3 regions of the Chroogloeocystis siderophila 5.2 s.c.1 genome follow, and region 1 is predicted to be linked to each of the others. Evidence: riboswitches for the same ligand, from Rfam matches in the RefSeq annotation. Region 1 holds a riboswitch; each other region holds the start of a gene.

Region 1 (10,786 bases):
TGTCAATTAAGCTAAAGGCAAGAAAAAGGAAAAAGTGCTACCCTTACCAAGTTCGCTTTCAACAAAGATTTGACCGCCTTGGAGTTCAACTAAGCGGCGAGAAATTGCCAAGCCAATGCCTGTTCCACCCGAATGGCGATCGCGTGATCGATCTGCACGCCAGAAGCGTTCAAACACGTGTGGTAAATTTTGTTTGGCAATGCCAATTCCTGTATCGCTCACCGCAATCCACAGTTTACGCGATTGCGTCCAAGCACGAATCGTAATCGCACCCTGACTTGTGTAGCGAATTGCATTACCTAATAAATTAACTAGAACTTGCTCGACGCGATCAATGTCTGCTAACACGGGTGGTAGTTGAGGCGAACAATTGAGGCGCAAAACAGGACCATCTTCTAAAATCTGGTCGGAAAACTTTTCTACCAAAGCTTCTAACAGCGGGTAAAGATTGACAGGTTGTAAATTGATCGGTAAGTACCCCGCCTCGGCTTTGGAGAGTTCTTGCAAATCGTTTACCAAGCGTTCTAAACGGCGCGTTTCTCGTGCTAGACGCGTATAAATTTCGGTTGATGGTTCGACTTCGCCATCCGCCAATTCTTCTAAGTAGCCGCGCACAACGGTCAAGGGCGTCCGCAGTTCGTGCGTCAAGTCGCTGATGAGTTCGCGCCGCCGTTGTTCAACATCTTCCAAACTTGCTGCCATGCGGTTGAAACTAACACCGAGGCGTTGTAGTTCTGGTATATCACTTGCAGGTAGGCGTGCATCGAGTTGACCAGCTGCAAATTTTTGGGTAATTTGTTCCATTTCTGTTAGCCGCTGCATAATGCGTTTAGATACCCAGTAGCTGAGTCCGCCTGCTGCGGTCGTACTGACAACAACCGACCAAACTGTACCGCGAAACCAAGCACTTTCAAATCCGTGAATCAGTTCAGTCCGCGCAAAGCGTAGCCGGTAGCCTGTGCCTTCGAGTTCTTCGAGACGGACGACAAAAAAGCGCGGCGAAGAGACTTTGCCGATAATTACAAGGCTCATTACCGCCACCATCATCACCAATAAATGGGACAGAAACAAGCGCGATGCGAGTGGTAAGTTTTGCTTGCGTAAATCTACTTTCGTCATGAGTTTTATGACGTTGCTGCGTCTTCAAATTTGTAGCCGACACCAACAACAGTTTTAATAAACGTGGGACTGGCAGGATCGGGTTCGATTTTTTTTCGCAATCGGGCAACGTGAGTATCGACAACGCGTTCATCGCCGAAAAAGTCGCTACCCCAAAGTTTATCGATTAACTGCGTGCGGTTCCACACCCGACCAGGATTGCTGACAAAGGTGCTGAGTAAGTTAAATTCCAAGGTTGTCAGGTCTAATTCTTCAGTGCGATCGCTGCTCACTTGACGACTGGCAGAACGTTGTTCTACATCTACGATAAAATGTTGTGTGCGATGAATTTGATGTTGTCCGCCTTGGCGCAAACTCCGCCGCAACAACGCCCGCACTCGTGCCACTAACTCTCTAGGACTAAAAGGCTTGACAAGGTAATCATCCGCACCTGTAGATAAACCAATCACGCGGTCAATTTCCTCACCTCTAGCGGTCAGCATCAGTATGTAAGGATCTTTAGTGCCAGGTTTTTGGCGAATTCTGGCACATACTTCGAGTCCGTCCAAACCAGGAAGCATCAAGTCGAGGATAATTAGATCGGGCTGTAACTCTTGAAATAAGCGCAAAGCCGCGAGTCCATCACGGCAACTTTGACAGGAAAATCCTTCTTTTTCTAGTGCAAGTTGAATCAATCCGGCAATTTCAGCTTCATCCTCAACAATTAATATATCCATCTCCACCAAGAGTAAGCGACATTAACCAAGTGGTTTTTTATGGTTTATTCTTTCAGCTTAATCTTTATGACTCCTGATCTACAGTGCTGAATTGATAGTCCTCGTTGCATCCCCCACTTATGAGGGACTTTGAAAAGGTTTAGTTGCCTGCTATCAGAGTTTGTATTATGTATTCTCCTCTGCTTTGCTGCTGCCTATTTGTATCAACTTCAACTAACCAATATTACCGCTCTAACGCGGCGCGATCCCAGCTAGCTAAATCTGCCGCTGCTTCGTAAGTACTCTGGAAGAATGCAAGAACTATTGCATCGGGATCGTCTGCTTGCTGTACTGCTGCATAAGGCAGAATAAATTCTTGCAGATCTGTGTTGTAGAATCCCTCTTGCGGCTGGATTGGATAATCGCGAAACTTTTCAGGTTCAGGATAGGCGTAAGAGTAAAAAATTGGTTCTGTGACTGTCCCACCCCCAAACCAAAAGCCACAGCTACTGACTTCGTGCGAGTATGCCTCGCGCGTCACCCAGTCTACCATGTTGGGAATTCCTCCTGGATGTTCTGGGGCTACACGCCCAGAGAAGCGCGTGACAGCCAAGTCGAAACTACCCCAGAAAAAGTGTACGGGGCTAGATTTACCAACGAAGCGCGAGCGAAATATATTCATCAAGCGATCGGCTTAAATGAGAATTTGCCAAAACTTTTGTACAGCTTGCAGATCGTAAGATGCGTGTTGGCGATCGCGATCGAACGGAATTGGCTCAGCCACTTCTTGGGGCATTGTCCAAATGCGCACTTCTATTCCACTTTTGTGCAGAGTATCCATCACCTCTTGATAAAAGTCTGCTACTGTACGCGGCACAAGGGGTATTGTTTGGCTAATGCCGTCGCTTGTTTCGATCTGTAGATTGTGCGCCAAAAAGTCGAAGCTTATGACAAAGGTACGCGTGTTATAAGGTATACAGCCAGTTGTGAGTCCGCGTGGAGTGACATATAAAGTTGAATGCCACCAATGGTTAAGTTTGGGAGCCAACGCTAGCCGAATTTTGCCGATGATTTGAGTCCACATATGTAGCGTTGCATACGTATCTTGCCACGCCACAACGGGTAGGCTTGACCAAGGATTGTCTACAAGCGTGTTAGGCAGCAAATCAGCCATGATAAACACCTCTGTGTGAAGAGAGAAGGGATGACAGACAACTGCTTTTTAGATTAAACCAAACTCTAAGGCTTCTCTCGTTATAGCCCTAGTCAATAGAGTTAGGACATTGAACACGCTAAGTTGACAGTTGACAAAGTCTTCCCACACACTCTTCACTGTCAACTGATTTCTGACCTCTGACCCCTGCTATAACAGATGTTTCAAATGGAATCGCTAATAAAGGGACAATTACACTCACGCTTCTTGCCAGTGACTCACGACATCAATTGCGGTACGGAGCCAGTTAATGTATGTTTGTTCTTTTTGCTTAACCAGTTCTAGGACTAACTGTTGCATCTTTTGATCACGATTTGTCGATGCATCCTCAAAAGGAGGTAACGTGATTTGGTCACAATCAGCAAGTTTTTTTTGATGCGCTACGAGTTCCTGTTTGAGCAAATGCACAATTGCTTCATTGGATAATTCAGCGCCGAAAAATAATTGAATGAGCAAAGGTTCGCGGATTGTGGGTAAGGGTTGATGGCATTGCAGCCACTTCCAAAGCTCAGCTTTTCCAATTTCTGTAATACTGTATACTTTGCGATGCGGGCGATCGCACTGTGTTTCAATTTTACAAGCGATCCAACCGCTTTCTACTAACTTATCGAGCGTTTTATAAATCTGCGCTTGATCTGCACGCCACAAATGCGCAATGGTTTGATCGAAACATTGATTTTTAAGCTCGTAGCCTGTCATTGCTTCTTTTCGCAGAAAACCTAAAATTGCGTATGCTAGTGACATGAGGCGGTTTTCCGAATCTTTCAGTTCGTTTAATAGTAATAATTGTTACCTTTAATATGCAACTATTTTGATATATGATTAATCATATAGATAACCAAAGTAGAAAGCGCGATCGCACTCGTGAGGAATTGCGAACTATTGCCAAGATTAGATAGCTTGTAACAGTGGCATAAGATACTTCACCAATGTCCCAAAAAGCGCAGGCTTATTTAGAATAGGCGAAAAGCGCGTGGGAGATAGGCTATTTATCTTTAGCACGAAATGGCAAATATGTCAGGACACCAACTAACCAACAAGTCAGCCGCTATTGTGCATTTGTAATAAGAATTTTCCAGTAAACCTAATTTTAGCTATCGAAGACTATCGTAACAGGAGGATGGATTCCATTGACTTCTAATCAACTTTTCCGCAGAATACGGCAACATCAGTATCTACGCAGTTTACGCAACAAACTACTGCACCTCCACGCTTGTTTACTACAAGCAGAACGCATTAATTATGAACAAAGACGTGGACGCGTATCGAGTGGAGAGTTACTGCAACTTGTCATTGAACATGAACAATTTGCGTGGCTACATCGCATTTCTGAGCTTATTGTGCATATTGATGAAATGCTTTCAGCAGATGAACCAATATTGCATGATGATCTCCAAGAATTGATGCGTGATGTCCGCGAATTGCTGATGCCATCAGAACTAGGTAACGCGTTCGAGCGCAAGTATTATCATGCACTACAGCAAGAACCAGCTGCCGTACTAGCCCATGCAGAGGTGTCAAAACTTCTAGCATCTGATGTTGAAGCTTAAATTAATTTCTGCACTGCGAGATCGCTCGTGGTGCGTCAAACTTATTCAGTTACCGATTAAGCATTTTGCAGTTGACAGTGATCGCAGTTGTTAACCTCTCGTAATTCTTTTGTCACAGTATTGCAATCTTACTGCCACCAACCTGCCATATGCATTTATTATGCTTATCTATAAGTAGACATAAAGTCTGCTCCTCACACCACTAACTGCCTTGCCATGACACAGTGGCAGGGCGTTTTTTTACTTAACGTTACTGCCAACTTGATTCATCATCCCAACCAATCTTTTGTGGTGAAGACACATCAAGGTAAGGCGATCGCATTGCTTCTCTACCGAGTACAAATAATCCTGCTACACCGAGACAGACAAACCAGATGTATTGATACCAATAGCGCCGTATTTGTGCGATCGAGTCAAGTTCAGGATGCAAGGTAGATAGGTAAAGTAGCAACAACGCAGTAGATAGCGCGCCAAACCCAACAAAACTCAAGCCAATTAGAATGCGGACTGGTTGCAATTCGGTTTCACTAATCGCGTCAAGATCAATTTCTGCTAACTCAGCTAGTGATTCTTCTGCGAGTTTTGATGCTCGTTGCAAACGATATTCTACCGACAACGGCACAATAGGCATGAGTAATGCTACAGTGTTGCGACGTAGTAGTGCTTCTGTATCGCGCAATCTTACAAAGGGCTTGTACTGTTGGATAGCTTGATTACGCGCCTTTTTTTTGGCACGCGTGTCTAATTCCCAATCCATAGACAGTCTCCAAGAATCAATTTAGAGACATTGTATCTAGAAGTGAGTAGTGAGTAGTTAGTGGCTAGTAGTTAGTGAAAGAGTTTTGTTCGCGTTTGCGTGTCGTAGATATTTATTCCTTAAAACACCGTTGCTTGTAATTCAGTTAGACGAGATAACACTTCTGTACTGTGAATTGCGGGATTGACCTTGACGAAGGTGGCGCGGAGAATACCATTTGGGTCAATGATGAAACTATGTCGTACCGAGAGATTACCCAACCAAGAACCATAGGCTTTACTGACTTTGCCTGTCGTATCTGCAAGTAGAGGAAATTTTAGACCTTCTGAGTCACAAAACTCGGCATGGGAATCTACAGAATCAGCGCTGACACCAATAATTTGGGCATTTTGTGCCGTGTATTTTGGTAAATCTTGCTGAAAACGTCGCGCTTCTAAAGTACAACCTGCTGTAAAGTCTTTGGGGTAAAAGTACAATATTACCCACTTACCGCGCAAATCAGCAAGTGCAATCTCTCCATCTCCCGTGTTGGTTGGTAAAGTAAATTCTGGTGCAGGTTGGTCAAGTGATGGAAGTTTACCTCCGATTGCGAAGCTTGGTGAGGCAAAAAACAAAGTAGATAACGCAATACACCAGCAGGCAATTGCGCGAAGAAGACGGCGACGAGACAGCATGGTACAAATAAAAAGCTCAACTTAATATAAGTTTACATTAGGGAATGCCATCTTCATTGCTTTGTAGTTGCGTGTCAACTTGATTTATTGTTGTTGCTTGCTCTAAATGGCTAGTCGATGGTGACTCCTCTGAACTGCTAGCTGCTTCGATATATTGACTGTCGATCAAAAAAGTGCCTCGCGTAAAGCGAACGCTCCAATATCCGCCGGGACGGCGATCCATGACAATGCCTTCCTCACCAATTTGAACCACGTCTGGTGGGCGTAACATTGGCATAGGATCAGCTGTCTTTAAGTAGGGTGGTAGTGCGACGATGCGTACTGTTTCTCCAACGACAAATTCTTTAGACATAACTGGGCTTCAGCTACTAGCTATCAGCATGACAGAATATATTCATTTTTGCTGCTGATAGCCAATTACTGATCTCTCTTAAGGAACTTGCCAAATTTTTTGGTGATATTGTTCGAGATCAGCGTAAGGATCTACTGTAGGGTGCGAGTGTTCGTGACTGTGATGATCGTGATGGTGATGGTGATGGTGATGATCGTGGTTATTTAGGGCTGCTAGACGAAACTTGCACATTTCACAGTTCATCTGCACGTTGCCGAGTTGAGTTTCGATTTCGCGATCGCGCAAAATCGAAAATAACTGTGGATGTAGTCCCATTTCTGGAAGACAGGTAATAGCGATCTCTGGATATTGCGCTTGTTGCTGCGCAGCGATATCAAAGATCTTGTTGACGAGTATTCCAGTGAAGAGAAAGTAAGGAAGTACAATAATCCGCTTGGGGTGGTAAAGTTGCGCACGGCGGAAACCTTCTTCAAGGCGAGGATGGGTAATTCCAATAAAGCAGGTTTCTACGGTTTGATAGCCGCTACCTTCCCAAAGAATTCGCGCTAGTTTGTAAACATCGCCGTTAGCATCAGGATCGCTCGAACCGCGACCGACAAATAACAAAACTGTATCAGCGCGACTATACTGCGGAGCGTCAACTTCAGCAAGACGCGATCGCCATAAATCGATTATTCCTGGTGTAATGCCAAAATGCCGCCCGTAGTGAAATTTCACTTGAGGATGGCGTTGACGCGCGCGGTCGAGTTCGTTAGTGACATCAAATTTATTATGCCGCGCCGCAAATAACAAAATTGGTAAAGCGGAAAGTTCAGTATATCCTTGAGCAACACACTGATCGACGCCTTCTTGAATCGTCGGACCTGTCAGTTCTAAAAAACAAGGTACAACAGGTCTAGAAGTATCTAAGGCTTGATAGGCAGCCGCAAAGTCTAAAACGCTTTGTCGCCCTGCTGCATCTCTGGTACCATGACCAATCATCAGTAACGGGCGACGTAATGGTAAAGGGGGTAGATGAATTGTGCTAACTGGGGTGTTTGACAGGGTGGAATTAAGTGTATTAATCGTAGGCATCCTTGTTTCAGTGCTCCGTTCCTGTGCGACGCAGGAAATAGTGTGAGCAAGTTACAGTTAGGCATTCTGGCTTCAGAGAGTTTTGAGTTTTGAGCGGGTAAAGCATGGCTTACTCTGTCAGTTTTGGGTTGATTTGACCTACCCAAAACTAATAGCCCATGACTCACAACTTCTTTTACAGCTGCGGCACAGCCTCGGATTTACACCGAAGTTTCCCTATACTGTGACAGATCACTTGTGCCTTGTTATCTTAACTGATTCTCCCCAGTTCAAAAATACTACCGGAGGGGTTGTTCGTCAAAGCGATTAGCTGTTGACTGTTAGCAATTAGCTACTACAAGACCATTTAGAGGCAATTTACGGTCTTTTGTCCTTCAATTGATCTACAAGGTTAAATCAGAAATGCTGGGCAGCAACAGTTCTTGGTCTCTGATTTATCTTAAGGTTTGGCTAAAAGCTGATTGCTAGTCGCTAATTGTTTGTTTGATTGCGTTGCTGACGCTGTTGTCGCCACTGCTGCATTCTTTGCTCAATTTGCTGGCGTTGTTCGGGGGTAAGAACCGCTGTGACTCGCTCTTTTGAGGATTGCATAATCTGGCGGATTTGAGTTCTTTGCGCTTCGGATAGATTTAAGCTAGCCGTTGCACCGCGTCGGCGCTGCCCGTTTTGAGTTGCCGCTTGCCATTGTTGGCGTTGTTCGGGGGTAAGAACGGCTTCGATTTGAGTGCGTGTTTCGTTGCGGATTTGTTCCATTTGAGCTTGTTGTTCCGCAGAAAGTTCAATACCTGCCATTTTACCCATTCTACCTGCACCAGCACGTTGTCCTACTTGAGGTGCAGCAGGTTGTGCGTTGGCTAAAGGTGCAAAGACGGTAGAAAGTGCTACTACACCAGCCAACAGCGACATAAATTTGACTTTTTTTGATTGCGACATCATCGTTAACTTCTTCATGTGTGATGTCACCATCCTATAAACTTGTCTTCCTGAGTAGCATGAGGAAAAAGTCACGAATTTAACCATGACTAAAGTCATGTATTCACTACTAGGTAAAAGAACAATAAATGTAAACTGAGGTGATTGGTATTAAGTCAAGAAGTTTTTCCACGCATTTCTAATAGCTGCTTTGATTTTGTTCTATCTCTAAAGTATTCGGACATCTACAATAATTATGAGTCGTCCAATTCAAATTAGTACACACCCTTTGCCATTTTTACTGTTGTTAGAATGGCTACTTTTATTCACGGTTGCGATTACAGAAGCTTTATCAATTCACTTTCGTCGCTTTCATACTTTACCATCTTTAACACTTATTAGTTTAGTTTGTTTTGGGCTACTGGGCTTGCGAATGCCGACAGGGAAGCCAATACATAAAATACTTTATACTGCGTTAGAAATTTTATTTATCCTGTTTGCTGGAATTGTGAGTGGCAGAGGAATTAGGCTATTTCCATTTCTTTATATTATTCTTGTTATCCGTAGTTGTCTAATCTTTCAATTACCAGGACGGATTATTGTAACTAGTTTATCGTTTGTTTTATTTATCCTCACATTAATTCATCGATTTCAACACGTTCCTGATGTGCCAGTGTTGCAAGAGCGTTTGCGATTTACGTTGTTGAGTTTTGCACTTTCGTTTGGTTTAAGTTTAGTATTTGTATTGTTGTTGATGAATGCTGTGCTTGCAGAAAGAAAAATCAGAGAAAAATTGGCGATCGCCAATGAACAACTGCGACAATATGCGCTACGGATTGAAGATCAAGCAACACTACAAGAACGTAACCGAATTGCGCGTGATATCCATGACTCGCTAGGACACTCTTTAACAGCTTTGAACTTGCAGCTAGAAACCGCGCTTAAATTGTGGCAATCTAACCCTGCAAAAGCACAAACTTTCTTGGCACAAGCCAAAAATCTTGGATCGCAAGCGTTACGCGAGGTGCGACAATCTGTATCCGCGATGCGGTCTGATCCACTGCACGGTCAATCTTTAGAGCAGGCGATCACTGCTTTGGTTACTGAATTTCACCATTCTACAGGATTTTCTCCAACTTATTATATATCGCTGCAACATCCGATTCCGGCTGAAGTTCAAACCGCCGTGTACCGTGTTGTCCAAGAGTCACTCACGAATATTTGGAAACACGCAGCAGCAAATGAAGTCAAGATTGATATCCAAACAACCGTAAAATCTTTACATTTGAAAATTCAAGACAATGGTAGAGGATTTGCGTTGAACCAAAACACAACAGGATTTGGACTGCAAAGTATGCGCGATCGCATCCTCGCTTTAAAAGGAGAATTTCAAATGAGTAGCACGCCTGGCGCTGGTTGTTGTATTACTGCTACAATTCCCTTGCCGAGGTTATTTGCATGATTCGCCTCGTACTTGTTGACGATCAACATTTGATTCGTCAAGGTTTAAAAGCTTTACTAGAATTAGAGCCAGATTTACAGGTTGTGGGCGAAGCAGAAAATGGGCAAGCTGCAATGCAGTTACTGCAAACGTTGCAACCTGATGTAGTATTAATGGATGTACGAATGCCTGTTATGGATGGTGTCGCTGCAACCCGTGAAATTACGCAGCATTTTCCTGAAATAAAGGTACTTGTCTTAACGACTTTTGATAATCATGAATATGTTGCCGCTGCACTTCGCAATGGCGCGATGGGCTATCTACTCAAAGATACACCTTCAGAAGAGTTAGCCGCAGCAATTCGGGCAGTTTATAAAGGTTATACTCAACTTGGACCTGGTTTAGTCGAGAAAATTATTGCAAAAGTCCCAGAACCCTTAGCAATAACGCCTACAGGTTGGGGCGAACTCACGCCCAGAGAACGCGAGGTGTTACGATTAATTGCCGCAGGTGAAAGCAACCGTGAAATTGCCCAGACGCTGCATATCTCGGAGGGAACTGTCAAAAACCACGTCACGAGTATTTTGCATCGATTATCTTTGCGCGATCGCACGCAAGCTGCTATTTTTGCTAATTCATTTCTACACCATCTAGATCCTAATATCAAAAGCTAGCTTTTTATAAATTAGGTCATTAGTCAAGACATCTTTCTGACAAGTAACTGGGTAAAAATTAATGTAACGACAAAGTTGGTTCTTGGTAACTGGTAATTGGTAATAAGTAGCGCTTAGCTGTTAGCAATTAGTGATTAATTAATGGGTAAATTGCTAAATGCTAACAGAAGAAGTGCTAAATATCTCATTACTCAATCTCAACAGGTGTAATATACAATGATATCCACATACTGAGTCATGATACTACTGAAATAACTCTAAACACTCTTCTTTCAATAATCCTTTAGTCACCTTAATATCTCTAAAACTCTTAGCAATAATTTCC
Region 2 (10,786 bases), on a different contig from region 1:
TCGTCTGATGGTGCTTGTTGTGGAAGTTCTCGTTCTACTTCTGAGGAGGGTATAACTTCGGGTACTGGTAAGGGTGATGGTGTAGAAGTAGGTTCAACGCTAGGAGACTCATTAATGTAATTTGGATCGACAATACCACGTGCTTCGACGACTGATATTTGTCCTTTAACTAACTTTCCTAGTGTATCCGTTGCTGTAGGATCATACGTGACGAGTCGAACTGTATTGTTAAAAACATTCGGCAAAGAGTTACCTTGCTCGTCAATAAACTCTAGCTGAACCCAGTTTCTACCAGGTTGCAAACCTTGAAGATAAAGCGGTTGCCAGCGATCAATAATAAAGCTTTCTCCGTTAATTGTGCAGCGAATACGCCAATCAGCAATATTTCCTTGTTGTTTTGCTTGAGCAACAAGATGTAACGGCGCATTAGTTAGGTAAAAATCGAGGAGAACTGGTTCCGCGCTCACTGTTCCTTGAGGCGTGTTGTATGTTAGCAGTGGTTTTTCAAAATTAGGGCTATTATTGTGATCCTTCGTGAAGATATGGAAAGTCGTTTGGGCGTAAGCTCCTTCATTCTTGAAGCTTTCATTCCAAGGATAAGTAGCAAAAACACGTAGAGTATGCGTTCCTGGAGCTAAATCTGACAAAACAAGTGGCTCGTTGAGATTGTAAACATTTATGTAGGGCTGGTTATCTAAGATGACTTTGAGGTGAGGACCTAAATTTAGTTTTTTGTTTTTAAAGATTTGTAAATCTTGAACCTGCAAGCGGACGTTAATTGTATCGTCTTGCAAAATTTCGTCGGGCTGCGGACTCAAGATAGATACTTGTGGGCGGCGAGCTTCTAAGGTTTGACGTAGCTGCTGAATCACTTCAGGTGGAGAGACTTCGGCGATCTTCGTGGAATGTGGTGCAATACTAGAAGCTAAGCGCGTGTCGTTAGGGTTGCGTGCTTCCTCGGTGAAGCGATCGCCACAACTAATTAAACTCAAGACAATTAGCCCTATCAGTAAAAATGACACAACTGTTTTGATAACTTTTTGCCACCAATTTATATCCAACACGTCGCTGAATCCTCGCAACTGACGTCAAACTTTCCTAATGTATTACTGCTATCTCGATTTGATTCTCAGTAATAGTTACTAGTATGACAGTGGTAAAAATAGCAGGAGCAAATAGGTAGCAAATATAAATCAAAAAATGAGCAGAAGTACGCGGCAAAATCACTGAGTGGCAGAACTTTTAGTCTTTTTATTAACAATTCTTTACTTTATACGCACAGTATTTATTTTTGAAGTATAAGTTTTACGAATGTTTGAGCTTTGTAAATTATATGAAGATACTCTTGACTTTTTTTCCACTGGTTTGAACTCACATAGCAGAATTGACTTGCTCTCCAGGGTTTTTGAATTATTGTTAAAAAACTTTCAACACTCAGGTAATCATGACCCTATAATTCATCAGAAAGCACTTTCCACGAGTGACCTTCATTGCTGGGTCAACCGGACTCCTAATTTGAGGAAGATAGGATGATTCAGCCCGAAGACAGCTGGTGGTGTCCACAAGTTCTGTTTCCTTGTCTAGAGAGGAGAGTCTAAATGACGATGAGTCCTCCGGAGCGAGAGGAAAAAAAGGCAAGGGTTATCGTCGATAACGACCCTGTACCTACTTCATTTGAAAGATGGGGACAGCCTGGTCACTTTGACCGCACCTTAGCTAAAGGTCCAAAAACAACAACCTGGATTTGGAACCTACACGCTCTCGCCCATGATTTTGATACTCATACCAGCGACCTAGAAGATATCTCGCGCAAAATCTTTGCGGCACATTTTGGTCAGCTGGCTGTGATCTTCCTCTGGTTGAGCGGCATGGAGTTTCATGGCGCTCGCTTTTCAAACTACGAAGCTTGGCTAAGTGATCCAATTGGGATTAAGCCAAGTGCGCAAGTTGTTTGGTCAATTGTTGGTCAAGATATTCTTAACGCCGACGTTGGTGGTGGTTTCCACGGCATCCAAATCACCTCTGGATTATTCCAAGTTTGGCGTGGTGCTGGTTTTACCAATTCCTTCCAGCTATACGTAACTGCGATTGGTGGTTTAGTGGCAGCAGCTTTGATGCTATTTGCTGGCTGGTTTCACTACCATAAGCGCGCTCCTAAGTTGGAATGGTTCCAGAATGCGGAGTCGATGCTGAACCACCATTTGGCAGGTCTACTGGGCTTAGGCTGTTTATCTTGGGCAGGTCACCAAATTCACGTAGCTTTACCAGTCAATAAGCTATTGGATGCTGGAGTAGCACCAAAGGATATTCCCTTACCCCACGAATTCATCCTGAATAATAGTTTGATGGCAGAGTTGTATCCTAGTTTTGCCCAAGGGTTAACGCCCTTCTGGACATTGAACTGGGGACAATATGCTGACTTTCTCACCTTTAAGGGTGGATTGAATCCTGTAACAGGTGGTTTATGGTTGACCGATACAGCGCACCATCACTTAGCTTTGGCTGTGCTATTCATCGTTGCAGGTCATATGTACCGCACAAACTGGGGTATTGGTCATAGTATTAAAGAAATTTTAGAGAACCACAAAGGTCCTTTCACAGGTGATGGACACAAAGGTCTCTATGAGAATATGACCACGTCGTGGCACGCCCAGCTAGGTACAAACCTCGCGATGCTTGGTTCGCTAACAATTATCGTGGCGCATCACATGTACGCGATGCCTCCTTATCCGTACTTGGCAACTGACTACGCCACAGCCTTATCGATCTTCACTCACCACATGTGGATTGGCGGCTTCTTGATTGTTGGTGGAGCAGCCCACGCGACGATTTTTATGGTGCGTGATTACGATCCAGCAGTGAACCAAAACAACGTGCTAGATCGGGTAATTCGTCACCGCGATGCGATTATTTCGCACCTGAACTGGGTGTGCATGTTCCTTGGTTTCCACAGCTTTGGTTTATACATCCACAACGATACAATGCAAGCGCTGGGTCGTCCGCAAGATATGTTCTCGGACACTGCAATTCAATTGCAGCCTGTGTTTGCGCAGTTCGTTCAAAACATCCACACCCTAGCACCTGGTTCTACCGCACCTAACGCGCTGGAACCTGTAAGCTACGCTTTCGGTGGTGGTGTGGTTGCTGTAGGTGGCAAAATAGCCATGATGCCGATCGCCTTGGGTACGGCGGATTTCATGATCCACCACATCCATGCTTTCCAAATTCACGTTACAGTATTGATTCTACTGAAGGGCTTCTTATTTGCTCGCAACTCGCGTTTGATTCCAGATAAAGCGAATCTTGGTTTCCGCTTCCCCTGCGATGGTCCAGGTCGCGGTGGTACCTGTCAAGTATCAGGTTGGGATCACGTGTTCTTAGGTTTATTCTGGATGTTTAACACCATTGCGATCGCAGTCTACCACTTTAGCTGGAAGATGCAGTCGGATGTGTGGGGAACGATTGACCCAGACGGAACCATAGCACATATCACGGGTGGTAACTTTGCGATGAGTGCAAATACCATCAACGGTTGGTTACGTGACTATCAATGGGCGCAAGCAGCGCAAGTGATTCAGTCCTACGGTTCAGCACTCTCTGCATACGGTCTGCTGTTCTTAGGCGCTCACTTTGTTTGGGCTTTTAGCCTTATGTTCCTCTTCAGCGGACGTGGCTATTGGCAAGAACTCATCGAGTCGATCGTTTGGGCACATAATAAACTAAAGGTCGCCCCAACAATTCAACCCCGCGCACTTAGTATTATCCAAGGTCGTGCGGTAGGAGTAGCTCACTACTTGTTAGGAGCGATCGTGACAATCTGGGCGTTCTTCGAGGCGCGCATAATTTCAGTAGGTTAGCATTTAGCCATCAGCACAGCGTTTCAGTGCGATGTCAGCTGATGGCTTAAGGTCAGAGGATTCACTAAACCTATGGCAACAAAATTTCCAAAATTTAGCCAGGATCTCGCACAGGACCCGACAACACGTCGTCTGTGGTACGGGATTGCCACAGCCCACGATTTTGAAACCCACGACGGGATGACCGAAGAGAATCTGTATCAGAAACTCTTCGCAACTCACTTTGGTCACGTGGCGATCATTTTCTTGTGGACCTCCAGCCTCCTGTTCCACGTAGCCTGGCAAGGTAACTTTGAACAGTGGATTAAAGATCCACTCAATATTCGTCCGATTGCCCACGCAATTTGGGACCCTCATTTCGGTAAAGCCGCAGTCGATGCGTTTACGCAAGCCGGCGCAACATACCCTGTTAATATTGCTTACTCTGGTGTCTACCACTGGTGGTACACCATTGGGATGCGGACAAACAACGACTTATACAGCGGTGCAGTATTTCTATTAATACTTGCTGGTGTATTCTTGTTCGCTGGCTGGTTGCACCTGCAACCTAAGTTCCGTCCTAGCTTGTCTTGGTTCAAGAGCGCAGAACCACGCCTCAATCACCACTTGGCAGGTTTGTTTGGTGTTAGCTCACTTGCTTGGACGGGTCACTTGGTTCACGTCGCGATTCCTGAATCGCGCGGACAACACGTTGGTTGGGATAACTTCTTAACAACACTTCCTCATCCAGAGGGCTTAAGACCATTCTTTACAGGGAATTGGGGCGTTTACGCTGCTAACCCTGACACCGCAAATCATGTTTTCGGTACGTCACAAGGATCAGGAACTGCGATTCTTACCTTCTTAGGTGGCTTCCATCCGCAAACGCAGTCACTATGGCTGACGGATATGGCACATCACCACTTAGCGATCGCAGTGCTGTTCATCATCGCCGGTCATATGTACCGGACAAACTTTGGAATTGGTCACAGCATCAAAGAGATGCTCAATGCCAAGAATTTCTTTGGCACCAAAACTGAAGGTCAGTTCAACCTGCCACACCAAGGGTTGTACGACACAATTAACAACTCACTACACTTCCAGTTGTCCTTGGCACTTGCTGCACTGGGAACTATCACTTCCTTGGTAGCCCAGCATATGTATGCACTGCCTCCGTATGCATTCATGGGTCAAGATTTCACTACCCAAGCTGCGCTGTACACTCATCACCAATACATTGCTGTATTTCTGATGGTAGGTGCGTTTGCGCACGCAGGTATCTTCTGGGTACGTGACTATGATGCAGAACAAAACAAAGGCAACGTTCTTGACCGCGTACTACAGCACAAAGAAGCGATCATCTCGCACTTAAGCTGGGTATCACTATTCCTAGGTTTCCACACCTTGGGTTTGTACGTCCACAACGACGTAGTAGTTGCCTTCGGTACACCTGAGAAGCAAATTTTGATTGAGCCAGTATTTGCTCAATTCATTCAAGCTTCGCACGGTAAAGTACTGTACGGCTTGAACACCTTGCTATCTAACCCAGATAGCGTTGCTTCTACTGCTGGTGCTGCATGGTTACCAGGCTGGTTAGACGCAATTAATGACGGTACTAACTCGTTATTCTTGACAATTGGGCCTGGTGACTTCTTAGTTCACCATGCCTTTGCACTAGGCATTCACACCACAGTTCTCGTTCTGGTTAAAGGTGCTTTGGACGCTCGTGGTTCCAAGCTCATGCCAGACAAGAAAGACTTTGGTTATGCGTTTCCTTGTGATGGTCCAGGTCGTGGCGGTACTTGCGATATCTCAGCTTGGGATGCCTTCTACCTCGCTTTATTCTGGGCGTTAAACACAGTGGGATGGGTAACTTTCTACTGGCACTGGAAACATCTAGGTATTTGGCAAGGCAACGTCGCACAGTTTAATGAGTCTTCTACGTATCTCATGGGCTGGCTGCGAGATTATCTATGGTTGTACTCAGCACAGTTAATCAATGGGTACAACCCATATGGTATGAATAACTTGTCAGTCTGGGCTTGGATGTTCTTATTCGGACACCTTGTTTGGGCAACCGGCTTCATGTTCTTGATCTCTTGGAGAGGCTACTGGCAAGAGTTAATTGAAACTCTTGTTTGGGCACACGAACGGACTCCACTTGCAAGCTTGGTTCGTTGGAAAGACAAGCCAGTTGCTATGTCCATCGTTCAAGGTCGTTTAGTTGGTTTAGCACACTTCACCGTTGGCTATGTTCTGACGTACGCAGCGTTTGTGATTGCTTCAACGGCTGGTAAGTTTGGTTAACTAGCTGTTTAGAAGATTAATCTAATTCCCTCACAACCACTGTGGGGGATTTTTTTTGCTAAAGCAAGATTAAATACTCTGATCCCCGACCTCCAATCTCTTGTTTATGCTAGTTCTAGGATGAGAAAGTTATTTTTTATAGGCTTTAATGGCAAACTCTAGGCTCGCTAAACTTGGTACCTATCTGCGTCCTCACTGGCGAACGTGTACAGTAGGAATTTTGGCTTTATTAATCGTTAATGCGTTAGGAGTTTATATCCCTTTACTGATTCGTAACATTATTGACACGCTGCAAGTTACGTTTAGCTTTGGTCAAGTTATTCAGTATGTCGTACTCATTTTTGTGCTGAGTTCCGTCATGTGGGTCATCCGCATGATTTCGCGGGTAGCGCTATTTGGTGTAGGACGCCAAGTTGAGTTTGACCTCAAACAAAAAATTTTTGAACATTTATTAAGGCTTGAGCCATCCTATTTTGCTGCGAATACCGCAGGTGATTTAATTAACCGTGCAACGAGCGATGTCGATAATATCCGACGGTTATTAGGATTTGCCGTTTTGAGCATCGCGAATACGATATTTGCTTATGCCTTAACACTTCCCGTCATGCTGGCAATTAGCGTGCAACTCACGCTAGCCGCGATCGCCGTTTACCCAGTTATGATGTTTCTCGTGCAGCTATTTAGCGATCGCCTCCGTAAAGAACAGCAACAGGTGCAAGAAGAACTCTCAACTGTCAGTGAATTGATTCAAGAAGACATGAGTGGCATTGCCCTGATCAAAATTTACGCTCAGGAGCAAAACGAACGCCGTGCGTTTCGCCACAAAAATCAGCAGTTACTTGATGCGAATCTAAAGTTAGCAAAAACACGCAATACCTTGTTTCCGCTTGTCAGTGGACTTGCCTACGTCAGCTTACTCATCCTCTTGTGGCTAGGTTCGGGACAGCTGATAGCTGGTACTCTTTCTGTAGGTGATTTTATTGCTCTAATACTATACGTCGAGCGACTTGTTTTTCCAACTGCCCTATTGGGATTTACAATTACAGCTTATCAACGTGGCGAAGTCAGCATTGATCGCATTGAATCAATTTTAACTGTATCGCCAAAAATTCAAGACACAAATGAGTCGATCACGCTAGCGCAACATGTCCGAGGTGAACTAATCGCCAGGAACTTGAGTTTTACCTATCCTGGTTCGACAATACCAGCGTTAAAAGAAATTAGCTTTAAGATTACACCAGGAGAAACTGTAGCAGTTGTTGGTCCTATTGGTGCCGGAAAATCAACACTCGCAAATGCTATCCCACGCCTGCTTGATATTGAACCAGGAAAACTCTTTTTGGACGGTAATGATATCACTCAAATCAAACTACAAGATTTGCGTAGTGCGATCGCTTACGTTCCCCAAGATAGTTTTTTATTCAGCACCACAATCAAAAATAATATTCGCTACGGCGATCCTTTAAGCGAACAAACTGAAGTCGAATATAGTGCCAAACAAGCTCAAATTCACCCAGAAATTCTCAATTTTCCGCAACAATATAAAACCATAGTGGGCGAACGCGGTATTACACTTTCTGGCGGACAACGACAACGTACTGCTTTAGCAAGAGCTTTATTAGTCGATGCACCCGTATTAATTCTCGACGACGCTTTATCCAGCGTAGACAATCAAACTGCAACTAAAATTCTCAACAACCTTTCACGCGGAACACAACGAAAAACCGTTGTCTTCATCTCGCACCAAATGTCTGCCGCCGCAACTGCCGATCGTATTTTTGTGATGAATCAAGGTCAAATTGTACAAACAGGAACTCACGCTGAACTTTTGCAGCAGCCAGGACTATATCGTACATTGTGGAATCAGCATCAGATGAAAGAATTACTGCAATAAAACTTCTCGAAACTAAATCGGTTGTAACTGCTCTACAGTGATAAAATGATTTTCCCATCGGTTCGGTGAAAAACCAGAGGTAACGGCAAAAGTCCGGTGTAAATCCGGTGCTGTCCCGCAACTGTGAAAGAAGTTCTGAGTGAGTCAATCTAATTTCATAACTTGAGAGTTCAAAACTCAAAATCTAAAGTCAGAATACCCGCTGAAGAGATTCTACGCCAAGCGGCGATCGCCTATAAAGCAAAACATTGTGTTTTGAATCATTTTTGCATAAAGTAGCTAGGTATCAATCACCGATTTATCTGCGAGGTATAAAGTATGTCCAGTAAGCATTTTGCACCATTTTGGCGACTGAATCTTTTTGTTTTGAGTGCTAGTCTAGGATTTCTATTTTTGATCACAGCACAACCAGCTTTAGCACATCACGCCACAGGAGGAAAAACCCCAACAAATTTCTTTGAGGGATTTATCTCAGGGTTAGCGCATCCCGTGATTGGTTTGGATCATTTGGCGTTTGTTGTTGCCATTGGATTAATCGCCGCAGGTCAAGTAAACGGTACTATCATTCCAGCAGGATTTGTTTTAGCCGCACTTGTCGGAACTGGAATTCATTTACTCAACTTCGATTTACCAGCAGCAGAAATTGCGATCGCATTATCGGTAGTCATCCTTGGCGCAATGCTAGCGATTCCGCGAAAACCCAATTGGATTGTGTTACTCATTTTAGGTGCGATCGCTGGTTTATTTCATGGTTATGCTTACGGAGAAGCCATCATCGGTGCAGGAATGATGCCATTAGTTGCTTACTTACTTGGATTTAGCTTAATTCAGTATTGTGTAGCAATGTTAGCGCGTGCGATAGGTAATTTGATTATTCACAAAACACCAAATCGACAAATCATGCGACTTTGTGGTTTAGCAATTGGTGCAATTGGCATTGTTTTTATGACCAATTTATTATTTGGATAGTTATCAAAAGAGTCTATAGTTGTAGCGAGGTGTATTAAAACAATTTTTGCACCTCAGTTTTATCAAGCAATTTTAGTGTCTTTTATCCTTTCCTTGAGAGAATCAAGAAACGAATTTCGAGAAGCATTTATGCAGCTATTTTTGACTTTTTGAGATGAATAAAATTTTTCATTCTGATCAGCAAAGCACGAGGATGTCGAGCAATTGGTTGTGCAAATTGTTCCAGCATTTCATGAATATTATCAACTTTGGTGTCAACCAGTCCAACATTCATTGCTTGAGTGGTAGAAAGATAATTACCAGTAAGTAAAAAGTAATTTGCAACATTTAAATTACCTTCCCGCCACTGCGACAACTTCCATCCACAAAAGCAATTGTACGAATTGGGCACTCAATGAGATGTCTATAAATATCTACCACCTGATCATAGATATATGTTTCTCCTTTTTTCAATTTGCTACGAGCATTGTCTCCCAACATTTCTTTCTATGAAAATCCATCTGAAAAATAACCTGGGGTGGTGCTATTAGAAATCATACATCGAACACTTTTGATAGTCAGTACTTTATCAAGTGCTTCTTTTAAGAATTGAGTATTTTCTAAGCTGAAAGCATTACGTTTGTTAAAATCGAAATTAATGCACGCTATGCGACCTAAATAAAATTCTTTTATGTCAACAATGGTACTATTTTTCATTCAATTACCTCAACCAAGTTTTTGATAAGTCAAAAATCTGCGCGGTAGTTTATATACGGGTTATTTTAGAGAAAATTGATTAGTGCTGTCTTGTCAATTCTTGCTAAAAAATAGTGAAATCTTGCGAAAGTGGAAACTTGTTACTAATTTAGAATTGAATTTTGCTACTATAAAATGTATGTTAGTAATTCACATCATCAAAAATAAACGGAATTATTGATTATACATCTGATGCTATTTGATCACCGATAGCGTAACAATCTCAAATGCAAGTAATTTAACTTCTAGCTTTTTGATAGGTTTTAGGCGTCAATCCTGTATATTAGTGGAAGACTTTAGTAAATTGGCTTTGATTTTAAAAACCTACCTGCTGAGAAATGTCAGCAATGGCTATTTGCTTACTTAACAATAACTTTGCTTCTGCAATCCTGCGTTGATTGACATATTGATGAGTTGTTAATTCAGTTGATTGCTTAAATAACCTAGCAAAGTGATAAAGACTCATTTGTGCTACTGAAGCGATCGCCTTAAGTGATAAATCCTCAGCAAGATTATCATTAATATAATATACTCAACTACTTGCTGTAGTTGTTTTCTAGAAAAACGATTATTATATTCTAAATCTAGCTTCCGAACCGAGTAACGCCTCAGCAAAGTAATTGCAAGATTAGTTTTGAGAGAATCGCTATAAAGATGACTGCATACTCCCTTCGATGCGATTTCTGACTTTAACAACAGTCCAATTTGATAAATTAGAGGATCGGCAGTTGGGAAGTGTGGCTTAATCTCAATAGAATCGGGAGAGATAGATTCATAAGCAATCCTAGCTACAAAATTTGGCTCTAAAAAAAGTAAAGTGAACTCTGTTTCTTTAGCACAAATCGCTTGACATTGCACATTTGCTGGTAAAATTTCAATATCTCCAATGGTATACTGTGCTTTCTTCCTTTGCTTATCAAACAGCCGTTCTGATTGCATGACTTGCTGATTGTGATGTACAACAACTACGTGATGAAGTCCACAAATTTTGGGTGTTTCTCCTGGAGGTTGTTGGTGATGTTGCACATAAATTTCTTCCCAACCC
Region 3 (10,786 bases), on a different contig from region 1:
GGCTTTGCGTAAAACAAAACTATTAAAACGTAGAACTCAACCCAACTTGAAAAACCCTTCCCCCGTCTGGAAAACCAGGAAACAACTGATAACGCTGGTTAAAGAGATTATCTATACTACCTGTCAATACCAATGTATCGCTTAGAGGCGCACGCATTTTAAAATCCAAAGTAGTATAACCTGATAAAAACTCTGTGTTGATATTGTTAATTGGGTATCCGCTTAAAGAATTCATTAGTAACGCCAAATATAAACCTTCAGGATTTTCATAAGAAACTCCCAAATTTAATTTATCCGCACCGACAAATCGTAATTCTTGATTGATTTCAGCAGGATTGGCACTTTCTAAAATGCGCGGATTATTGGCTGTATAGTTAGCAAATGCGTAGACGTTTCTTATCAACTGCAAATTTAAAGATGCTTCAATTCCTGTAGTTTGTACTAAGCCGATATTTTCAAAAGTGCCTGTATTGCCATTTACAGGTGGGATTAGCCTTGTAAAAGCAATTGTATCAGATACTCTGTTACTAAAAAAGGTTAACCGTAGTAAGCCAATATTACCCAATCTTTGGTCAATACCAATATCAAAACTATCGCCTCTTTCGGGTTTGAGTGCTGGATTACCAATGTTAGTAGGATTATTGTTAAATAAATTAGCAATAGTCGGTGCGCGGAAATTTATAATGTAGTTAGCTCGGAGTGTAGTAGAATCAAATAAATCTAACTTTGCACCTATTGATGGTGATGTGAATGAACCGTTCACCAAGCTACTAAAATCTTGACGTATACCTAAATTAAGACTAAAACTGGGAGTTAAATTAGTTTCATATTTGGCAAAAATTGCCCCTTGACTTATCCCATCGTCATAATTTTCTCTGGTTATGTTTGTATCATAACTAAAGGTTGTATTGCGGACATTGGTATTGCGGTAATCAAAGCCATATAAAATTTGATTATTGATAAGATTCCAACTGTGTGTAGCTTGCATTCCATAAGAGGCTTGATTCGTATCAAATCGATTTTGAGATGTCAGCGTATTACTGCGGTTATCAAAACGAGTATTAAGAAAATCAGCATAAACTCTGACTGTTAATAACGAATTATCCCCACTCCCTAATTGGGAGTTCCAGGTTAAATCTGTGAGAATTTGGTCTGTGTATTTGCGATTATTCTCGGTAAGCGAATTGAAAAATCCTTGACCAAATTCGGGTTCAGGAATGGGGACTCCTCCTGGTACTCCTTGTTCTTTACCTAAGTATAGAGTTGATAGAGTTAAAGTGTTGCGCGTGCCTAAATTTGTTTCGAGTTTGATATTAAAGTTGTTATAGAGGGCATCATTATTGGCTCTAGTTCCCTCAAAATTGGCTTCAGGAATTACAAAAGGATAATTATTTTGTGCTTGAGTGCGGTTGTAACCTACAACCCAAGAAATGTCACCTATTGTTCCACTATTCTGAACAATTTGTTGGTTTAACCCATAAGCCCCAAGGTTAACATTGGCTTCCGTGATAATTTCACCTGTGGGACGACGAGTGACAATATTAATTACTCCACCGATCGCATCTGAACCGTAGAGTGTAGAACCGCCACCTGGTAAAACTTCCACCCTTTCGATATTATCGGTGGTAAATTCTGAAAGGTCGAAACCGCCACCGCCGAGGTTGTTAATCGGTCTACCATCCAGCAATATTAATACTTGACCTGTATTAGCACCTCGAATAAATTGACCGCTTAATGCATTAACTTCTGTCCCAACTGTACCATCACCCAAGATTCCAGGCAAAAATCGTAGTGCTTCCCTAACAGTTCTAGCACCCTGTGCTTTCATTTCTTCATTCGTAATCACGTAAACTGGACGGGTGGAATCTTGTACTGTTCCCTCGCGGCGAAAGGGTGAAAATACGGGTTCATTTAACAGTTTGTCGATGACAGTTAGTTCAATATCGGCTGCTTGTTCTTCTGTCGCTTCTGGGGTGTTTTTAGGTGTTACTGCAACTGGTTGTAGGTACGAAGCCGAATTTTTGTGCCTGGGAAACTCAGATAATTGGGTGATTTCTGTGGCTATAGTGTTGTCATTGCCGTATATTATCCCCAAAGCAACAGTCAAACTAGACACAACAACTTGAATAATACTGGTAATAGAATGAGTAGACATTTATAAGCTAAGCAAATAAAAGTTTGGCGAATTAAAAAAGAAAGCGTGCAACTCAACCACAAAAGTGGTGTTGGAAGAAAGCTAGCGTTTGATAATCATAATCATTATTGCATGCGAGATGGCTGTTTACGTTAGCGATCGCTCAACGTTCCCAAGAAATCACCCCAAGCGACTGGGTATTAATGATGAATTCTGCCAGAGTTGGATTTGATAACACAGATGGCTATCAAAAATGGCGCGTGCTGCTAACCCTTCGACAATCGGCTTTTCTAGCCAACGATTAAATGCCCAACGCCCAAGTGTGTATAACGGCGGAAGTGCGATCGCCACGACATCAGCAATGTATTTAACAGTAGTCAGCCCAAAAGTACGGAAGTTATCAACACATAAATCAATTGTTGGCGCAACTTGAGTTGAGATGTCCTCAGACTTGATTAACTTAAATCCAGCTTGGATCAAAGCCGTGTGAAGTTTGCTAGCTACATGACAATTAGAAAAAATGCCCTCTCGATATTCCGCATCAGAACGCATCATATCTGCAAGCAACAGGTAGCCACCACTACTTAGTAAACGAGCCGCACCTTGAGCTAAATCTTCAACAGCAATATATTGGCTACTTTCACTGAACAAAAGGAGATCGTAGAAGTGTGATGTGTGAAAATCTTCAAATCTTGTTAAATAGAAAAGTACTTGATTGTTAGTATTTTTGATAAACCTTTCTTGTTGAAGTGTATCAGGGGCTAACCCCTCGACAATAAAACCGCGATCGCACAAATACGCTGCATTACCACCGATACCACAACCTACGTCAAGCACAGTTTTTATACCTTCTGGGATAAAACTCATTAACTTCGCTGCATAGGCTTCCTGGGCTGCACGTAAGCGAGTTAGAGTCAATTCCTCTCCTTTTTCCGGTAGTGGTTCCCAATACCCGTAATGAAGATAGGAGGAATTTGTGAGTCCTATATAATAATCTATCGCTGCATTTTGGTAGCGAGTTGGTTTGGGAATATTAGTTGCTTTTGGCTTGATCATTAAGGCACACAGTAAATGTTAGGTGATTAGGCTTGGTTGAAATTCTTCCCATCGTTTGCACACTTGTTCGTAACAATTGAGTGGAGTAATCTTTAGCTGATGTAAGAGATTGACTTCAATTTGAGGATAAGCTTTTAGCATTAAAACAATGTCTTGATGGGGATTGTATGTTGCAACTGCGGGGAGAATAGAGGAAATTATTGATGAGCTAGTAGATTGCGATCGCAAGTAACACTCAATCAGATTAGAAGGCATAAATTGAAGTGTGAAGGAAATTGTATCGAGATTTGTCATTGTAGAGTAAGTAACAGAGGTGTCCACATCACAAATGACAACTCCCCGCCCAAATGACTCAAATCCCCGCCATGCTGCGTAGCCTATTACCAGCAAATTATTATGAATAAAGTTATTTTGCCAGTAGCCAAAATTTCCTTGCCAGATACTATCAGATAATCGCACCTGCTTCCTCACTTTGGAGTCATCGTTGTTTGTTAATTCCTATTAGAACTAGCAGCAATATTTATGGGTGGAATCTTTGCTAAAATACTTTTTTTTAGGGGGTCTGGTCGTTCCGACCAAGGCAAAGAACCGTCAGATTTAGTGTAATATTGAGTTGCACATTCGAGGATCGCTGGCGCACTTTCCTCTTTTGGTAAATCTCCAAAAAGATACGTTAACTTTGCTTCGGCGGCAAAGGCAATAACACAAGCACGATTGCAAGCACTCATACATTTTACGGCTTGAATGGAAAATTGATGCTGCAATTCCCAAGTTTGTGCTAATTCCTGAAGTTGTTGTAACAGTTGTTGTCCACCACTCTCACCAACACGATTGCCATCTTGCCACACGCTGGCACAGGTCGTGCAGATAAATAAAGTATGTTTGTTCATTGATTTTGAAAGATATAGAATGAATTTTGAAGCGCAGACATGAAAAATTATCTTAGTTGTGCTGCGACTGTTTCAGGCGATCGCAAGCTAGTCTAATACTACGGCTGCATGAGAAAAATAAGCTTTTTGGCTAAACTCTATACTAAAAATAGTCGTGTGTATTCAAAATACGCACTTTGAGTCAGTTAATTTAGTTAAGTTAAAGATTCAACACTTGCAATTAATTAAGTCCTAACAATCAATTGCTTTTTGGTTGGTAGTTGTATATTCTCAAGCAGACTGGATAAATTCTTATGCTTATAAATCATCTGTACCTCGCAGATAGATAGGTAGAGTTTTTTTCGGCGGGCATTCTGACTTTAGATAGTTTTGAGCGATTTTTGATTTGAGAAATTCTGAATCTTGAGTTTTGTTGACTCATAATTCATTTAAATTCAACCTTTGTCACTCATTACTTCTTTCACAGCTGCGGGACAATGTCGGATTTACACCGAGCTTTCCCCGTTACCTCTAATGGCTGACCCCCATTAGAACCGAATTATTGATTACCTAATAGTAGCACGATTTATGGTTCACAGCTTGGGCAATCGCACTAAGAAATAATACATCTTAGTCTGCAATGAACTATGTGAGCGCAAAACCGAGCATCTTTACATAACTTAATATTAAAATAATGTAAGTTATTACTTTTGCTTAACCTATGCCAAACCTTCAGAAAGGCAGTAGCAAATCTCGGATTATTGTAATTGGTGCTGGAATTGGTGGACTCACCGCAGGTGCATTATTAGCGCATCGTGGCTATCAAGTGTTGGTTGTAGATCAAGCATTAGTTCCAGGAGGGTGTGCTTCTACATTTAAGCGCAAGGGATTTACCTTTGATGTAGGTGCAACGCAAGTAGCGGGACTCGAACCTGGAGGAATTCATCATCGCATCTTTAGTGAACTTGAAATTGATTTACCACACGCAACTCCTTGCGATCCGGCGTGTGCAGTCTATCTCCCTGGAGAAACACAGCCGATTAACGTATGGCGCGATGCCAAAAAGTGGCAAACCGAACGTCAGCGGCAATTTCCTGGTAGCGAACCATTTTGGCAGTTAATCGCAACTTTATTTAAAGCAAGCTGGGCATTTCAGGGACGCGATCCGGTATTACCACCGCGCAATATGTGGGATTTGTGGCAACTTGCAACGGCGGTACGCCCTGGAACTTTAGTGACGTTACCGTTTACTTTGATGACGGTAGGTGATGCGCTACGGGCGTATGGCTTAGGAAACGATGAGCGCTTGAGAACATTTTTAGATTTGCAACTCAAGCTTTATTCGCAGGTGGATGCAGAAGAAACCGCATTACTTTACGCGGCGACGGCGTTGAGCGTATCGCAGTTACCACAGGGATTGTATCATCTAGAAGGCAGTATGCAGGTGTTGAGTGATCGCCTCGTATCTGCTGTAGAAAGAGACGGCGGCAAACTCCTGATGCGCCATACAGTAGAACAGATCCAAGTAGAAAATAATAAAGCAACTGGTGTCGTTATCCGCGATCAAAAAACAGGTGAAACTTGGACAGAACTAACCGACCATGTTGTTACGAACGTTACGGTGCAAAACTTGGTACAGTTGTTAGGTAAAAATGCTCCTAGTGGTTACAAAAAACGCGTAGACAAATTACCCCAAGCTTCCGGTGCGTTTGTCGTGTACTTGGGTGTAGAAGAAAGCGCGGTTCCGGTTGGATGTCCGCCGCATCTGCAATTTATGTATGATGCTGATGGTCCGATTGGCGACAATAATTCGTTGTTTGTTTCGGTAAGTCGTCCTGGTGACGGTCGCGCTCCAGAAGGAAAAAGAACAATTATTGCTTCTTCGTTTGTCGATCCGTTACCGTGGTGGCGCTGTCATGATTATGCGGCAATAAAAGCGAAGTATACGCAAGAGGCAATTTCTAAACTTGGTCAATTTTTCCATTTAACACCAGAAACGATTATTCACGTAGAAGCTGCAACGCCGCGCACTTTTGCTAGATACACAGCAAGAGATCAAGGTATTGTTGGTGGTATTGGTCAACGAATACCAACTTTTGGTCCGTTTGGTTTTGCCAATCGGACTCCTATTAAGCACTTATGGTTAGTCGGTGACTCAACGCATCCAGGGGAAGGAACTGCGGGTGTAAGTTACTCGGCATTAACAGTCGTTAGGCAGATCGAGAGCTTTTGAACAACACTAGTCACTAGATACTCTTTCACTCACTACTCACCCCTAGCTAGGCTGTTGTTGGTTGTTTCATTTGCGACTCTAGAATTGAACCATACAGTGTACTAGTGCGCATCAAATCCTCATGCGTTCCTTGGGCGACTAAGTGTCCTTTGTCCATGAGTAAGATGCGATCAGCGTTGCGGACAGTGCTGATTCTTTGGGCAATGACAAAAGATGTGCAAGTTTTGCGGCGCATTAAGTCATCTAAAGCTTCTTGAATATCAGCCGCTGTTTTGGCATCAACTGCTGAGGTACTATCATCCAGAATTAAAATGCGGTAGTTGGTGAGGAGAGTTCGCGCGATCGCAATTCTTTGTTTTTGTCCTCCTGATAACCCTAAACCGCGTTCGCCGACAGTTGTATCGTAGCCATCGGGTAAACTCGCGATAAAGTCATGGATTTGAGCCGTTTTAGCAACGTCGATGACTTTTTCTAAGGGGGCATTTGGTTCTGCGTAAGCAATATTATCGCGAATCGTACCAGAAAAGAGCGTTGTTTCTTGAAAGACAATACCAATGTGCGATCGCAAGCTTTCTAACTGAAAATCGCGCACGTCACGCCCGTCAATTCGGACAGCGCCGGCGGTGACATCGTAGAAGCGAGGGATGAGGTTCATAATCGTACTTTTACCCGAACCTGTCATGCCGAGGATGGCGATTAATTCTTGAGGTTTAGTTTCAAACGAAATGCCTTTGAGAGCCTCTGTCGTCGCTCCTGGATAGCGGAAATGGACATTTTCAAAGGTGATACGACCCCCACATTTTTCAAACGGTACAGCATGAGGGCGATCGCTAATTTCAATTTCCGCATCGACAACTTCATAGACACGTTCAGCAGAAGCAGCAGCTTGGGCGATCGCAGGGGCGGCGAAACCAATGAGTAAGATTGGTTGCAGGATAAATAATAGATAAGAGTTAAACGCGACTAATTCACCAATCGAAAATGTCCCGCCAATCACCTGAATTCCACCGACACCAACAACAATAACAGTGATTAGGTTACTGAGTAGAAAAATCCACGGAAACGTATTGCGAATCGCGGCGATCGTCTTCATATTAACCTTCACCAAGTCATCGTTTAGCTTGGTATACCGCGCCATTTCTATCGGTTCGCGCACAAAAGCTTTGACAACACGAACTCCAAAAATATTCTCTTGCAAAACTGCATTGAGATCTCCAAGTCGTTCTTGTACTTGACCAAACAGCTTTTGATTTTTAATGAGAAATCGTGCTAAGATCATCGCAGCGATGGGAACTAAACCCAACGTAATTAATGCTAATTGCCAGTTCATCATAATTAGAATCGTTGCGATGGTGATTAACGTGACGACAGCACCAACCACTTGAATCAAACTTGTCCCGACAAAAGTCCTAATTTGTTCGACATCGCTGGTAATCCGCGTCAGTAACTGCGAAGTTTGTGCTTGATCGTGATAACTAAAACTGAGATTCTGGATTTTTCTAAAAATTATGTTGCGCAAATCGTAGGCGACGCCTTGGGAAACCTTTTCTGCCCAAAAAGTTTGTCCAAAATTAAATAAGCCGCGCCCGATCGCGACCAAAACCATCGCGCCAGCAACTTCAAAAATGACTTGATAGTCGAAGCTAGCAATACCTTGGTCAATACCCCAGCGAAATAGTTGCGGAGTAATAGCATTCGCTGCTGTTAGCAGTAATAAGCTAATTAATGCTCCAGTCGTAATCAGCCAGTAATATTTGAGACTTCCGAGGACGCGGTTGAGAGATTGCATAAAATAATGTGTATCACACCTTATATTTATAATGAAATGCAAGCCGCTTCGGGCAAGTTGAGCGATCAATGATTGCTGCTGCACGGAAAAACCATGCTAGATAAAAAATAGCAACCACGCAGGGTAAAGAACGTAGATGAGTGCCAACGAGCGATACTACAGAGTTCTGGGACTAGAACCAGGTGCAACACTCGAAGAAGTGAACCAAGCTTATAAAGATTTGGCATTTATTTGGCATCCGGATCGGATTCCTAAAGATAATCCGCGACTGCAACAAAAAGCAAACGAGTTTCTCAAAGAAATTAATACAGCACGCGATCGCCTGCGATCGCATCTTCAACAAAAAACCGTCGCTACTCCACCGCCAGCCTCACCACCACCACCGTCATATCGCCCCCCTCGCCCGCAATCAAGTAATACTCGCTATTGGGGTGCAGATTTTAAACGCGCTAACTTGAAAGAAAAAGATCTTTCGGGTCGAGATTTTCGCAATGCTAATTTTACTGGTGCAAATCTCAGCGATGCTTTTATGCATAAAGTTAATCTCAGTGGCGCAAATTTATTTCAAGCGAATTTGTTTCGCGCGAATCTCTTGCAGGCTAACCTTAGTCATGCGAATCTTCGTGAAGCCAATTTAGTGGGTGCTGACTTGAGTGGTTCTGATTTAAGTGGTGCTGATTTACGCGGGGCACGGATTGGCGTTGGCGATCGCATTTTAGTCAAACTTACAGGTGCGCGTTTAACAGGAACGATTATGCCTGATGGCACAGTTCATCAGTAGTTGGTAATTAGTAAATGCCTACAAATAGCCCAAGTCACGAATTCATCACATCGCTTGAAACTGATGGTATCCGATTTGTGCGAAGTCTCTGGTTTGACAACGCGAACATCATTCGCGGTAAAGCTGCACACGTCGGAATGCTACCGAATTACATCATAGTTCAGCATTAGTTGCTGCTGATCGCCAAATTGCTTTTCAATCGACAGTGCGCGCGATCACCCTCAAACACCACCTCAAAGCCTTGTTTTTATAATCGTGATGCGTAAAGCCCCGTGCTGCAGTTGGGGGGTTGCTCTGCGAACAGGATAAATAAATTCATCCGTGATGTGAGTAATTAATGTATAAATTTCGGAATTTCAGCTTTTAGCCGTGACACTGTAGTTCATTTGTACTACTATAGCAGTGACTTAGCAACTTACCTAAACTTGTCTTTAGCTAGCATGAGAAGAATTAAAGCAAGACGCAAATACCTTTCCAAGCAAAGTACGCCCAGTAAGCGATCGCCACAATTGCCAATCCGCCAACCGCAGCAGAACAAAAACGCCATCCAACCAATCCAACCACAGCTACTATACGAAGATACGCCGCAACGAGCAACAGGATGGCAACGCCTAGCCGCACAAGCCCAAAGAATCAACCAAATGGCGGCAGAATTGGAAGATGCAATACTAGAGTTGAAAGTGATCGCCAGTGAAGTAAATTGCGATCGCCTTGTTGACAAAAATCACGTGAAAAGCTCCTGTGAGTATTTCAAAACATCAGTTCCCTGTGTTAAACGTAAACAAGCAGGTACATTTGTCTTAACAACTCGCCAAGTTGATTTATTTCGTGCTGAACGCGAAGCCGCACAATTAGCAAATACACTACGCAGCCTCACTAAAAAGCGAAGAAAACTTATGTCAACATCACCGCAGCGAAACAAACTTGGTTTTCTCAGCTTGCATATTTAGCGCTGTTCACTAGAGCTAATATTAATTCTGGCTACAGTCTCCACTTGTTAGCCTAAGAGTGTAATGACTAGTAAAGAAGTTACTCACCACTATTGAGCAAGTTTTTATCTATTCTAGATATATAGCAGTTAGCAATTAGCTTTTTGGAAAGCTTTGTCTTGAAAACTCCCCTCAACGCTCTTAACCCGCGCACAGGAGTTTTCGCTGTGGCAACGGAGACTCAGGATTATAAATGTCCTCATCTTAATACGTCTTGCTATAGCAGGGGTCAGGGTTAAACTTCCTTCAGGGAAATCACTATGAGCATATATAGTGTCCTAACTCTATTGACTAGGGCTATACAAGAAAAAAACGAATATACGAATCTTAGAAGCCTTTTGAGGTACACAGTGTTAGCGCTACTCTGGATTATTGCTGTAGGTTTCATCCCGCCTTTACTTTCAGTATGGATTATGCGCCGTACTCAAAAAAGAATGCAAGCTGAGTTGAGACGGGCGATGACAGCAACAAATAGGATAAGGGCTAGGCGCTATCCGGTTTCTTTACCTCCAGATAGCTATTACCTAGAAGGAGTTGGGTATCTCATTGGTGACATTAGTTGTAGATTTAATGCGAGATCGCGTTATATTCGCTGTGCTGTCAACCCTGAAGGTCCTTGTCAGGGATGTCGTCACTACGAGCAAAAAGAGGAAGTCTGAATTAACAATAGAAATCAAAGCTTCTTATTATTGGTTAGTGAATGCAGAAGACAATCTTAGCTATATCGTCTGCGATCGCCTATTTATGGCTCAAACGACATAACTTCTTTTCCCGCTTCCGACATACAATATTTCTTTTGTCAATATTTTTTTTGATGTTAAACGAGTAAGCTGTTCAACAGAATAGCTACTTTTTTCTCTTTAAATATTAGACGTTGAGCATTTTTCCCTAAACTTTATATCATTATGCACTAAGTTGATAGGAAACTAAGCCAT

The links. Region 1 has a riboswitch for cobalamin ahead of NIES1031_RS19965 (sirohydrochlorin chelatase). Riboswitches for the same ligand answer to the same signal wherever they lie in the genome.
Region 2: it holds a riboswitch for cobalamin, as region 1 does, so the genes downstream of both, NIES1031_RS08435 (HupE/UreJ family protein) here and NIES1031_RS19965 (sirohydrochlorin chelatase) in region 1, are expected to answer to the same signal.
Region 3: it holds a riboswitch for cobalamin, as region 1 does, so the genes downstream of both, NIES1031_RS13830 (DUF1636 domain-containing protein) here and NIES1031_RS19965 (sirohydrochlorin chelatase) in region 1, are expected to answer to the same signal.

What each region holds. Positions count from the first base shown of each region.
Region 1 is NZ_MRCC01000020.1:8,403-19,188, forward strand. Features, by position in the region: gene NIES1031_RS19925 (sensor histidine kinase) at 7-1,119, opposite strand; gene NIES1031_RS19930 (response regulator transcription factor) at 1,125-1,835, opposite strand; partial or broken gene NIES1031_RS25825 (DUF5996 family protein) at 2,059-2,988, opposite strand; gene NIES1031_RS19940 (PadR family transcriptional regulator) at 3,226-3,771, opposite strand; gene NIES1031_RS19945 (hypothetical protein) at 4,158-4,577, shown strand; gene NIES1031_RS19950 (hypothetical protein) at 4,828-5,334, opposite strand; gene NIES1031_RS19955 (peroxiredoxin) at 5,454-6,005, opposite strand; partial or broken gene sipA (regulatory protein SipA) at 6,151-6,360, opposite strand; gene NIES1031_RS19965 (sirohydrochlorin chelatase) at 6,439-7,434, opposite strand; cobalamin riboswitch at 7,475-7,687, opposite strand; gene NIES1031_RS19970 (Spy/CpxP family protein refolding chaperone) at 7,906-8,400, opposite strand; gene NIES1031_RS19975 (sensor histidine kinase) at 8,603-9,808, shown strand; gene NIES1031_RS19980 (response regulator) at 9,805-10,461, shown strand; gene NIES1031_RS19985 (nucleoside deaminase) at 10,705-10,786, opposite strand, start outside.
Region 2 is NZ_MRCC01000006.1:63,525-74,310, reverse strand. Features, by position in the region: gene NIES1031_RS08455 (hypothetical protein) at 1-1,064, opposite strand, end outside; gene psaA (photosystem I core protein PsaA) at 1,599-3,857, shown strand; gene psaB (photosystem I core protein PsaB) at 3,930-6,143, shown strand; gene NIES1031_RS08440 (ABC transporter ATP-binding protein) at 6,292-8,037, shown strand; cobalamin riboswitch at 8,079-8,258, shown strand; gene NIES1031_RS08435 (HupE/UreJ family protein) at 8,356-9,006, shown strand; gene NIES1031_RS24255 (hypothetical protein) at 9,134-9,280, opposite strand; gene NIES1031_RS26340 (helix-turn-helix domain-containing protein) at 10,058-10,207, opposite strand; gene NIES1031_RS23230 (hypothetical protein) at 10,213-10,680, opposite strand.
Region 3 is NZ_MRCC01000010.1:173,255-184,040, forward strand. Features, by position in the region: gene NIES1031_RS13815 (TonB-dependent receptor plug domain-containing protein) at 23-2,155, opposite strand; gene NIES1031_RS13820 (methyltransferase domain-containing protein) at 2,315-3,190, opposite strand; gene NIES1031_RS13825 (hypothetical protein) at 3,209-3,649, opposite strand; gene NIES1031_RS13830 (DUF1636 domain-containing protein) at 3,682-4,080, opposite strand; cobalamin riboswitch at 4,407-4,633, opposite strand; gene crtD (C-3',4' desaturase CrtD) at 4,781-6,292, shown strand; gene NIES1031_RS13840 (ABC transporter ATP-binding protein) at 6,339-8,081, opposite strand; gene NIES1031_RS13845 (pentapeptide repeat-containing protein) at 8,218-8,862, shown strand; gene NIES1031_RS23830 (hypothetical protein) at 8,877-9,032, shown strand; gene NIES1031_RS13850 (hypothetical protein) at 9,303-9,812, shown strand; gene NIES1031_RS13855 (DUF6464 family protein) at 10,202-10,510, shown strand.